DNA from 2 places in the Pectobacterium nicotianae genome. Region 1 is predicted to be linked to the other one. Evidence: predicted binding sites of a transcription regulator. Region 1 holds the regulator's gene; the other holds the start of a gene.
What was found. Region 1 encodes Fur, which represses iron uptake genes when iron is present. Its sites were predicted from a motif close to ATAATAATGAGAACNACTATCAA; they were not measured.

Region 1 (6,023 bases):
TAACTCACGGAAATATTTAACAGTTTTTACCTTCAGCTCCATTGTTGAAGGCTCGTCACAAACCATGATGGCTTTGGCGTGAAGCTGCAGACAGCTGATGGTCCACATATGGTTAACGTTGCCTTCTACTGCAGCCTGTAGCGCCTGCGCCTTGTTACGACCGGTCACCAGAATCATCACTTCTTCGGCATCCAGCAACGTACCGACGCCCACGGTCAGGGCAAATTTAGGCACCAGACTGACGTCCCCGCCGAAGAAACGGGAATTAGCGATACGGGTTTCTTCTGTCAACGTTTTGATGCGGGTGCGGGAGGCCAGAGAGGAGGCGGGTTCATTGAAGGCGATATGTCCATCATTGCCCACGCCGCCCATGAAAAGATGAATTTTCCCGTAGGACTTTATTTTCTCTTCATAGCGGCGACATTCTGCTGTGGTGTCTTCTGCGTTGCCGTTCAACAGGTTAATGTTTTCACGCGGAATATCAACGTGATTGAAGAAATTCTGATGCATGAAGGTATGATAGCTTTCTGGATGGTCGGTCGGCAGACCGACATATTCATCCATATTGAAGGTGACAACGTGTTTGAAGCTCACGAGATCGGCTTTGTGCATGGCGACCAGCGATTTGTAGGCCTCCAGCGGTGAACTGCCCGTCGGCAATCCCAGAATAAAAGGGCGCTCTGCGCTGGGCTTGAAAGCGTTAATTTTCTCAACGATGTGGCGGGCGGCCCATTTTCCGACGTCGGCGGCGGTGGTTAAAGGAATGAGTCTCATCGGCGCTCTCCTGATTTTTTAGTGGAATTAAATACGTTATTGCGCAAATCGCGCCAGTTGCGCGTTTTGTCTATGCATTAAAATTAGTCTACTCCGTTTTTTTTAATCTTGAAATAAGTTGGGGTTTTATTCAGGTATAAACTTTTTGTATGCAGTTTTTTGGTGATTTTTATCACATAATTACGGGGTTTAATTTGTGTAGCGAATTATTTTTCTTACACTCCCCCTAAGAACCACCGCTGCCACGTTTTCTCGACAATGACGTTTTCGACAGCGACGTTCTTCGGCAGTGAAATTTATTGGCAGGTTTGTTTGCCCCACAACATTTCATTACCTCGCAAAGGTAAGAGAGGGAAAAGTGAGTACTCTGAGCTATTTACAAAAAGTCGGTCGGGCATTGATGGTGCCTGTCGCGACGCTGCCTGCTGCCGCTATCCTGATGGGGATAGGTTACTGGATTGATCCGGTTGGCTGGGGAAGCGAGAACGCGTTGGCGGCTCTCCTCATCAAATCGGGTGAGGCGATTATCGGGCATATGGCCGTGCTGTTTGCTGTCGGTGTCGCGTACGGTATGTCGAAAGATAAAGATGGTGCGGCGGCATTGACCGGTTTTGTCGGTTATCTGGTACTGACCACGCTGTGTTCACCGGCCGTTGTTGCCATGATCCAACGGATCCCTGTTGAACAGGTACCCGCCGCATTTGGCAAGATTGAAAACCAGTTCATCGGGATTCTGGTCGGTGTCATGTCCGCTGAACTGTATAACCGCTTCAGTCAGGTTGAATTGCCTAAAGCACTGTCTTTCTTCAGCGGACGCCGTTTGGTTCCGATTCTGGTTTCTTTCCTGATGATTCTGGTGGCGTTCATTTTAATGTACGTCTGGCCGGTGATTTACAATGCGCTGGTGTCGTTCGGTGAACACATTCAACGGATGGGGTCGGTCGGCGCTGGGGTTTATGCCTTCTTTAACCGCTTGTTGATTCCTGTTGGATTGCACCATGCACTGAATTCCGTGTTCTGGTTTGATGTCGCGGGTATCAACGATATTCCTAACTTCCTGGCCGGCCAACAGTCTATCGATTCTGGTAAAGCCGTCGTGGGGATCACTGGACGTTATCAGGCAGGCTTCTTCCCGATTATGATGTTTGGTTTGCCGGGTGCCGCGCTGGCGATTTATCACTGCGCACGCCCTGAAAACAAAAGCAAAGTGGCCGGGATTATGCTGGCGGCGGCATTTGCTTCCTTCTTTACTGGGATCACTGAGCCGCTGGAATTCTCCTTCATGTTTGTTGCGCCGGTGCTGTATTTCCTGCATGCGTTGCTGACCGGTTTTTCTGTCTTTATCGCAGCCAGCATGCATTGGATTGCCGGTTTTGGTTTCAGTGCGGGTCTGGTCGATATGGTGCTGTCCTCACGTAACCCGCTGGCCACCCAGTGGTACATGCTGCTTGCTCAGGGGCTGGTATTCTTCGTCATTTACTATGTGGTGTTCCGCTTTACCATCACTCGCTTCAATCTGTTAACGCCAGGACGTGAGCTGGCTGTGAGCGGTAGCGAAGCCGATGGCTATGACGTGAGCACGGCGTCTGCAGGTGAGAAATCAAGCGATACGGCGACGCTGGCGCGGGGCTATTTGCAGGCACTTGGCGGAAAAGCCAATCTGACGGGCATTGATGCCTGTATCACACGTCTGCGTTTGAACGTGGCTGATTCCTCTCTGGTTGATGATGCACAGGCAAAACGTCTTGGCGCGGCGGGCGTTATTCGTCTGAATAAGCAGAGCGTACAGATTGTGGTGGGTACGCAGGCTGAATCGATAGCGACCGCGCTGAAAGCAGAGTATGACAAGATATAATGACAAGGTGTAATACGACGATGTTGATCGTTTAACGCGGTGTTATACCGATGAAATGGATAGGGCGAGATAGCAATCTCGCCCTTTTTTTTCGTTATGAATAATTAAATGAAACTAACGGTTGTTTCCCAGCGTAGCTTGTTGGATCATTGTCGGTTATACGTCGTTTTAGCATTGAGGAATGAAGAATGAGTGAGGCTGAAGCCCGCCCAACCAACTTTATCCGTCAGATTATTGATGAAGATCTGGCGTCCGGTAAGCATGACCATATTCAGACGCGTTTCCCGCCAGAGCCGAACGGCTATCTGCATATTGGGCATGCAAAGTCTATTTGCCTGAATTTTGGTATCGCGCGTGACTATCAGGGGCAATGCAACCTGCGTTTTGACGATACCAATCCGGTAAAAGAAGACATCGAATACGTTGAGTCGATCAAACGTGACGTTGAGTGGCTGGGTTTTTCATGGAGCGGCGACGTTCGCTATTCTTCTGATTATTTCGATCAACTGCACGCTTATGCGGTTGAGCTGATCGGTAAAGGGCTGGCTTACGTTGATGAACTGACGCCTGAGCAGATTCGCGAATACCGCGGTACGCTGACGGCACCGGGCAAAAACAGCCCTTACCGCGATCGCACCGTGCAGGAAAACCTGACTCTGTTTGAAAAAATGCGTAACGGTGGGTTTGCGGAAGGTACAGCCTGCCTGCGTGCAAAAATCGATATGGCATCGTCCTTTATCGTGATGCGCGATCCGGTGTTGTATCGCATTAAATTTGCCGATCACCACCAGACGGGCAACAAGTGGTGCATCTACCCGATGTATGACTTCACCCACTGCATTTCCGATGCGCTGGAAGGGATCACGCATTCGCTGTGTACGCTGGAATTCCAGGACAACCGCCGTCTGTATGACTGGGTGCTGGATAACATCACCATTCCTTGCCATCCACGTCAGTACGAGTTCTCCCGCCTCAATCTCGAATACGCGATTATGTCCAAGCGTAAGCTGAATCAACTGGTGGTGGAAAACGTCGTTGAAGGATGGGACGATCCGCGTATGCCGACCATCTCTGGTCTGCGTCGTCGTGGTTATAGCGCAGCCTCTATCCGTGAATTCTGTGTGCGCATCGGCGTAACGAAACAGGATAACAACGTGGAAATGGCCGCGCTTGAGTCCTGTATCCGCGACGACCTGAATGAGAACGCGCCGCGTGCCATGGCGGTGCTGGATCCGGTCAAAGTCGTGATCGAGAATCTGTCAGCCGAGCACGAAGAGTTTGTCGCGATGCCAAACCATCCGAACAAGCCAGAAATGGGTTCACGTCAGGTCGCATTCAGTCGCGATGTTTACATCGATCGTGCTGACTTCCGTGAAGAAGCCAACAAGCAGTACAAGCGTCTGGTGCTGGGTAAAGAAGTGCGTCTGCGTAACGCTTATGTGATCAAAGCAGAGCGCATTGAAAAAGACGAGCAGGGTACTATCACCACGATTTACTGTAGCTATGATGCGGAAACGCTGAGCAAAGATCCGGCTGATGGTCGTAAAGTGAAAGGCGTTATCCACTGGGTTTCTGCGGCTCACGCGGTACCAGCTGAATTCCGCTTGTACGATCGCCTGTTCAGTGTGGCAAACCCTGGCGCGGCGGAAGACTTCCTGTCGACGATTAATCCAGATTCACTGAAAACTACGCAAGGTTTTGTGGAAGCAAGCCTGGCGCAGGCAGAAGCTGAGAAAGCGTATCAGTTTGAGCGTGAAGGCTATTTCTGTGCTGACCGCGTTTACTCCAGTGCAGAACATCTGGTGTTTAACCGTACGGTTGGGCTACGTGATACCTGGGTAGGCTAAGGCCACCAGTTAGAAGACAAAAATAAAACCGCCTCGGCGGTTTTATTTTTTTATGCGGTCGATTTATCGTGTGGAATCGTGCAGGGTTTCATCCTCTCGGCAATCCCCTTCACTGCAATGCCCATAAAGATACAGACTGTGGTTGGACAGTTTAATGCCGTGTCTTTCTGCGATCTCACGTTGACGTGCTTCGATATATTCATCGCGGAATTCAATGACTTTGCCACAGTCGAGGCAAATTAAGTGATCGTGATGATGCTGCTGCGTCAATTCAAAGACGGATTTGCCACCTTCGAAGTTATGACGGGTTACGATACCCGCATCATCAAACTGGTTGAGTACGCGATAGACGGTAGCGAGACCAATCTCTTCGCCCATATCAATCAGTTTCTTATATAAATCTTCCGCACTGACGTGATGGCAGACAGGGTCCTGTAACACTTCCAGTATTTTCAGTCTTGGAAGAGTGACTTTCAGGCCGGCCTTCTTTAATGCGGTATTGTTGTCAGTCATGCGGGTTTAATCCTGTTGCTTACTTATCAATGGAGGCTGCCTAGCCTATGACATCGGTCGGCTCAAAAAATGCAAAAGCGTCTCAATTATAGAACCGCGCATACAAAATGAAAACAAGGGAATGTTAACAATATTGTCCCCATTCACACTATTGGTATACAACGCAATTCGTTGTTGATGAATGAGGAAATGATGATGCACATACAAAGCCGATGGGATTATTGTACAGGTTTACTGATAGAAGTTAAAAAAATGTATCAATTATTATGAAAGGTTTTACCTATCAATGCTGTTTTCGGCTCTGATAGGGATTATCAGAGCCGAAATGGCTTAGCCAACCAGTTCTTTCAGGTTCAGCTCATCGCTGATCTGTTTCACCCACGTTGTTACGCGTTCGCTGGTCAGTTCAGGCTGACGGTCTTCATCGATAGCCAGGCCGATGAAGTGATTGTCGTCGGCGAGCCCTTTAGAGGCTTCAAAGTAATAGCCCTCTGTTGGCCAGTGGCCGACAATTGTCGCGCCGCGAGGCTCAATAATGTCACGGATGGTGCCCATGGCATCACAGAAGTATTCTGCATAATCTTCCTGATCGCCGCAGCCAAACAGGGCAACCAATTTTCCTGTGAAATCCACTTCTTCCAGCGACGGGAAGAAGTCATCCCAATCGCACTGAGCTTCACCGTAATACCAGGTTGGAATACCCAGCAGCAGAATATCGAAACCTTCGAGGTCTTCTTTGCTGCTTTTGGCGATGTCATGAACATCAGCGACGTTGGTGCCTAACTGCTGTTGAATCGTTTTGGCGATGTTTTCAGTGTTGCCGGTATCACTGCCAAAGAATATTCCGATGAGTGCCATGAATTAAATAACCTCTTGATTCCTAATGGTATGGTGTAATGTTTCACCCACTTATCTGTTAATAATAACAGACACTCACATCGGGAGAAACTCGTATCGGTAAGGATGCGTAAATCAAGAGCGTGTGACGTGCGAAGGTGAGTAAGGAAACGAAACGTATCTCTGTGTGATACTAA
Region 2 (6,023 bases), 1.0 Mb from region 1:
AAAGCTATGAAAGCCACGGCTGCTACTCCGGTTCTGCCGTGGTGGATCATGGCGCGATCACGCTGATTTACACCGGTAACGTCAAATACGATGACGGTTCACGTACCGCGTTTCAGTGCCTCGCCCGTGAGAACCCTAACGGTGAATATGACAAACTGGGAGCGGTTCTGACGCTCCCCGACGGCTACACCGGCCACGTTCGCGATCCCAAAGTGTGGCGTCATGACGACCACTGGTACATGGTGCTCGGTGCACAGGATCTCGATCTACAAGGTAAAGTATTGCTCTACCGTTCTGCCGATCTGCTGGCGTGGGAAAAGATCGGCGAGATCGCCGGTTCCCGTTTGGGCGGGCTCGGTGATTTTGGCTATATGTGGGAATGCCCGGACCTGTTCCCGTTGGATGGCAAAGACGTACTGATTTGCTGCCCGCAGGGCGTTCCCCCCGAAGAGGAACGCTACCTAAATACCTTTCAGGCTGGCTATTTCATCGGCTCACTCAATTACGAAAACGGCGCTTACCTGCATCAGGATTTCCACGAACTGGATCTCGGCTTCGAGTTTTACGCTCCACAAACCACGCTGAGTGAAGACGGGCGACGCCTGCTGTTCGGCTGGATGTCGATTCCTGACGACAATGAATTTTTTGAACCGACGATCGAACATGGCTGGATCCATACCATGACCTGCCCGCGTGAACTCACGCTGCATGACGATCGCGTTTATCAACGCCCTGCGCGCGAGTTGCAGTTGCTGCGCAGACAGCATTACAGCTGGCAGGGTGCCGCAGACTACGCGTCTCCGCTGGACGCTAGCAGCGCGGAAATCCTTATCACCGTGCGGGGAGAATTCCAGTTCAGCCTCGCTTCCCAATTGGTTCTCTGTTGGGACGGTGAACGCGTCACGCTGAGCCGACGTAACCGTCGTACCGGCGAGCCCGAGCATCGTTACTGGCGCGGCGCTCTGAACCAATTGCAGATCCTGTGCGATCGCTCCAGCGTTGAAATTTTTATCAACGACGGTGAAGCCGTGATGTCTGCACGCTATTTCCCGGAAAGCGAGGCGATCATGACGTTCAGCGGTTCTGGGCGATTAACGCTACAGCACTGGCTGTTAGCGTCATGCGTGATAGAATAACTTCCCTTTTTTCTGATAGCAGACCTCGCGGTGAAACCGACTAAACGCATAACAATCAGTGACATCGCCGCGCTGGCTGGTGTATCAAAATCTACCGCCAGCCTGGTACTTAACGGGCGTAGCAAAGAGTTTCGCGTTTCTGATGAAACCCGCGATCGCATTTTGGCCGTCGCACACGAGCAACGTTATCAACCCAGCATTCACGCACGTTCGCTGCGTTCCTCACGCAGCAACACGCTGGGGCTGGTGGTGCCGGAAATGACCAACTACGGCTTTGCCGTGATTTCACGCGAGCTGGAAATGCTGTGCCGTGAAGCAGGACTACAGTTGCTGATTGCCTGCACCGACGAAAACGCCAGTCAGGAGATGATGGCGGTCAACAGTCTGGTGCAGCGTCAGGTCGATGGCCTGATTGTCGCTTCCAGCCTGTTAAGCGATGTCGAATATCAGAAAATTAATCAGCAGTTGCCCGTCATACAGTTTGACCGGGTGATTGGTGATTCCACGCTGCCGATGGTGATTTCCGAAGCGGTAGAATCCACGGCAGAAATGGTCGAGCGTATCGCCCGTCAGCATCGTGATGAATTCTATTTCCTTGGCGGCCAGCCGCGAATCTCCCCGACTCGCCACCGTCTGGAAGGCTTCCAGCTTGGACTCACACGCGCAGGTATCGATTGCAAGCCGGAGTGGATTATTCACGGCAGCTATCACCCCAGCGCGGGTTATGAAATGTTTGCTCAGCTGTGTGCAACGCTGGGTCGTCCGCCAAAAGCGCTGTTTGTTGCCGCCTGTGGCCTGATGGAAGGCGTGCTGCGCTATATGAACCAGCATAACCTGATGGAAAGCGGCATTCGACTGTGCTGCTTTGACGATCACTATCTGTTTGACTGCTTACCGTTGAAGATCGATACCGTGGCGCAGGATTGTGAAAATCTGGCGCGCAGCAGTTTTGAGATGGTGACCAGCCTGATTGCACAACAGCCGCTTGAAGAAGATCGACGCTATATCCCGACGCGGATTCACTGGCGTCATCCTGACTCGCGGGCGTAGGCTAACGCCCAACCACTCTGCCCTATCACCCAGATGTAAACCTGCAGACGTAAAAAAGGAACGCGGTTTGAACATCCGCATTCCTTCTTACAACGCAACCCTCAGCCGTTATTTAGCGGCAGCGGTTTCCGCACCGACCAGGCCGACCTTGAGGTAGCCCGCTTTACGCAGTGAATCCATCACGCTCATGATGGTTTCATAATCGACGCTTTTATCCGCCTGAAAGAAGATGGTCGTTTCTTTGTTGGCACTGGTTTTCGCATCCAGCACCTGCGCCAGCGACTGCTCGCTAACCACCTCTTCACCCAGGAACATTTGCTTGTCCGCTTTTACCGTCAGATAAAGCGGTTTTTCCGGCCGCGGCTGTGGTGCTGCTGATGAAGCTGGCAGATCGACACGAATGTCTACCGTTGCCAGCGGGGCAGCCACCATGAAGATAATCAGCAGAACCAGCATGACGTCAATGAACGGCGTGACGTTAATGTCATGCATTTCACCGTCATCACTCACGTCCTCCTTCAAATGCATCGCCATGACTTAACCCACCCGCAGTTTATGCGCTGCTGAAGACGCCCGGTTATCGTTGCTGGCAGCCACGTCGAGATCGCGACTTTGCAGCAGCAGCACTTGTGCAGCCACATCGCCGACCATCGCTTTGTAACCAGCAATCGAACGAGCAAAGACGTTATAGATGACCACTGCAGGAATCGCGGCAACCAGACCAATCGCCGTCGCCAGCAGGGCTTCTGCAATCCCCGGAGCAACGACCGCCAGGTTAGTGGTTTGCGTCTGTGCGATACCGATGAAGCTGTTCATGATGCCCCATACCGTACCGAACAGCCCCACGAACGGGGCAACTGCGCCGACCGTTGCCAGATAGCCGTTACCACGCCCCATGTGACGCCCGGTAGCCGCCACGCGACGTTCCAGACGAAACGCGGTGCGCTCTTTAATTCCGTTGTTGTCATCAGAACGTGCGGAAAGCTCCAGCTCGTTCTGCGCATCAACCAGCAATTGCTGTGCGACGCTGCCGGCTTTGAACGCGTCTGCAGTTTCCAGCGCGTCGTCCAATGTTTTCGCCTGTTCCAACGCCAGATACTCACGGCGCAGGCGGCGTTTCGCGCCAGACATCTCAACGCTTTTACTGAAGAAGATCGCCCAGGTAATCACGGAGGCCAGCAGCAAACCGATCATCACCGTTTTCACCACGGCGTCAGCGTGCTGGTACATACCCCAGACGGACAAATCGGTTTTCATCAGGTTGTTGGTGCCCGGTGCCGCACTGGCAGGCAGCGCGAGTGCTGAGGCTGGTGCCTGCACATCGGTCGTCACAGGAGCGGAAGGCGACGCAACAGCAGGCTGAGCGGCTGGTGCTGCATTCTCTGTCGATAACGGTGCCGTTGCTGGAGCCGCAAACGCATTTCCACTTAGTCCCGCCGTACACAGCAGGATAACCAGCACGCTACGGGAAAATGCGCTGAACGCGCCACGTTTTTTTTGCCAGGTTGATAACACCTGTTGAGTTGTATTACTGACAGCCGTCTTCACGCTGTGCCTCCACCATTCGTTCTGTACAATCATCTGTTCTGTACAATCATCTGTTCTGTACAATATCCGCACATATTCGCAGGTATAATGCCGCAATAACGCAGCCTGAAATGATACCAAACCCTGAACGAATTGATAGTCGTTCTCATTATTATTTACATCAGATAACGCACTTTCCTTGCGTTTTGACAGGATTTCAGAGGGTATTGCTCGCACATCTGCAGGAAAAGCATAAGAACGACAAGAAGAAGAGCATTCAGGAATATATCAGGCGGGAGATCCCCCTAAAACACGGCGCGATAGCCACGGTTTTTACGATCGGCTTTTTGTGATCAACATTAAGTTATCACACCATTTCATGATGGCTGGCGATAAGTTTACTGAAATAAATAGATACATATGCACATAATAAGATAAATAAAAACACCAAGTTACGTATATTCCTATAAGTCAAATAGGAATAAAGTCCATATAAAACAGCATTTCATATTAGCTTTTTCTTTTGTGACACGAGTCATTCTACGAAGTTGTATAATAGGTTAGCTTAACTCGCAGAGAATACTGACACACGCCACAATAATACGTAATAGGCGGCCGTCTTCTCATCATTAAACCCACTCTTCATTACGCTATTTTTCATGGGTTTATATTTTTAAATCACCCTTTGATTATCGATAATGTCACCCCACCTCTGGAGATAATTCAATGAAGCTGTCGAAAACATTGATCGGTGTTTGTCTGGGTTCTACTGCACTCCTGATGAGCCAAGCGATTCAGGCACAACAAATTAAAGCCTCTGATGTTCACCCTGAAGGTTACCCTAATGTCGTCGCCGTTCAGAAAATGGGAGAAAAATTAAAAGCCGCTACAAATGGCAGGCTGGAAATTAAAACCTTCCCCGGCGGGGTATTGGGTGATGAGAAACAAATGATTGAGCAGGCGCAGCTCGGCGCGATTGATATTATCCGTGTATCAATGACGCCCGTTGCCGCTATTTTACCGGAAATAGAAGTCTTCACGCTGCCCTATATTTTCCGTGATGAAGATCATCTGCATAAAGTGCTGGATGGAAAAATCGGTCAGGAAATTGGTGACAAGATTACCCATAGCAGTAAATCAAAATTGGTTTTTCTGGGCTGGATGGATGCAGGAACGCGTAACTTAATCACCAAACAACCGGTGGCGAAACCAGAAGACCTCAAAGGCATGAAAATTCGCGTACAGGGTAGCCCGGTTGCGCTGGCAACGCTAAAAGCGATGGGGGCCAACTCGATTGCCATGGGCGTCAGCGAAGTCTTCAGCGGTATGCAAACCGGCGTGATTGACGGCACCGAAAATAACCCACCAACGTTTGTCGCACACAATTACCTGCCTGTCGTGAAAAACTATACCTGGAGCCGCCACTTCATTATTCCTGAGCTGTTCCTGTATTCCAAAACCAAATGGGACAAACTTTCTAAAGAGGATCAGGATCTTATCCTGAAGCTGGCGAAAGAAGCACAGCAAGAACAGCGCGTGCTATGGAATGAATATACTCAGCAATCTCTGGATAAAATGAAAGCCGGTGGCGTTCAGTTCCATGAAATTGATACCGAGTACTATTTCAAAGCCACCCAATCCGTTCGCGATCAGTTTGGTGCCAAATATCAGGATCTGATTAAAGCCGTCGCTGACGTCCAATAATCAGTACCTCATCTCAGCGGATAAATAGCCTGCTATTTATCCGCCACCATTAATAGCCTGATATCAACAATGATCCTTTGCTTATCACTCAGCGAAGTGAGTATAGGTGGAAAAATGGCACAGTCTTATCTTTCCAGCATGGATGTACTCTATCGTATTGCCATGTGGGTTTCTGGTCTGGCGTTATTAATTATGACGCTTGTTATTCCTGTCGGTATATTCGCACGCTATGTATTGAATGCCGCGTTATCCTGGCCAGAACCCATTTCTATTATTTGTATGGTGACGTTTACTTTTGTCGGTGCCGCTGTCAGCTACCGTTCCAACTCACATATTGCCGTCAGTATGTTGACCGACAGATTGCCAGAAGCCGGTAAGAAGGTTTGCGTTCACCTGTCGAATCTCCTGATGCTGCTAATCAGCCTGTTTATTCTCTACTACAGCACCGTGCTTTGCATGGAATTATGGGAACAGCCCGTCGCGGAGTTTCCTGTATTAACTGCGGGCGAAAGTTATTTACCGCTGCCTATCGGCTCGTTAATCACCGTGCTCTTTATCATCGAAAAAATGTTTTTCGGCCCGCAGGATAAACGCCCTGTGGTAATG

Region 2: exbB (tol-pal system-associated acyl-CoA thioesterase) is a predicted target of Fur. The motif match lies at 3,867-3,889, and genes of this name have one in related genera.

Annotation. Positions count from the first base shown of each region.
Region 1 covers NZ_CP096821.1:3,435,717-3,441,739, reverse strand. The annotation lists gene nagB (glucosamine-6-phosphate deaminase) at 1-774, opposite strand, end outside; gene nagE (N-acetylglucosamine-specific PTS transporter subunit IIBC) at 1,133-2,629, shown strand; gene glnS (glutamine--tRNA ligase) at 2,818-4,476, shown strand; gene fur (ferric iron uptake transcriptional regulator) at 4,540-4,989, opposite strand; gene fldA (flavodoxin FldA) at 5,320-5,847, opposite strand.
Region 2 covers NZ_CP096821.1:4,440,064-4,446,086, forward strand. The annotation lists gene MYB54_RS19720 (glycoside hydrolase family 32 protein) at 1-1,136, shown strand, start outside; gene MYB54_RS19725 (LacI family DNA-binding transcriptional regulator) at 1,167-2,186, shown strand; gene exbD (TonB system transport protein ExbD) at 2,295-2,720, opposite strand; gene exbB (tol-pal system-associated acyl-CoA thioesterase) at 2,724-3,734, opposite strand; gene MYB54_RS19740 (TRAP transporter substrate-binding protein) at 4,440-5,417, shown strand; gene MYB54_RS19745 (TRAP transporter small permease) at 5,532-6,023, shown strand, end outside.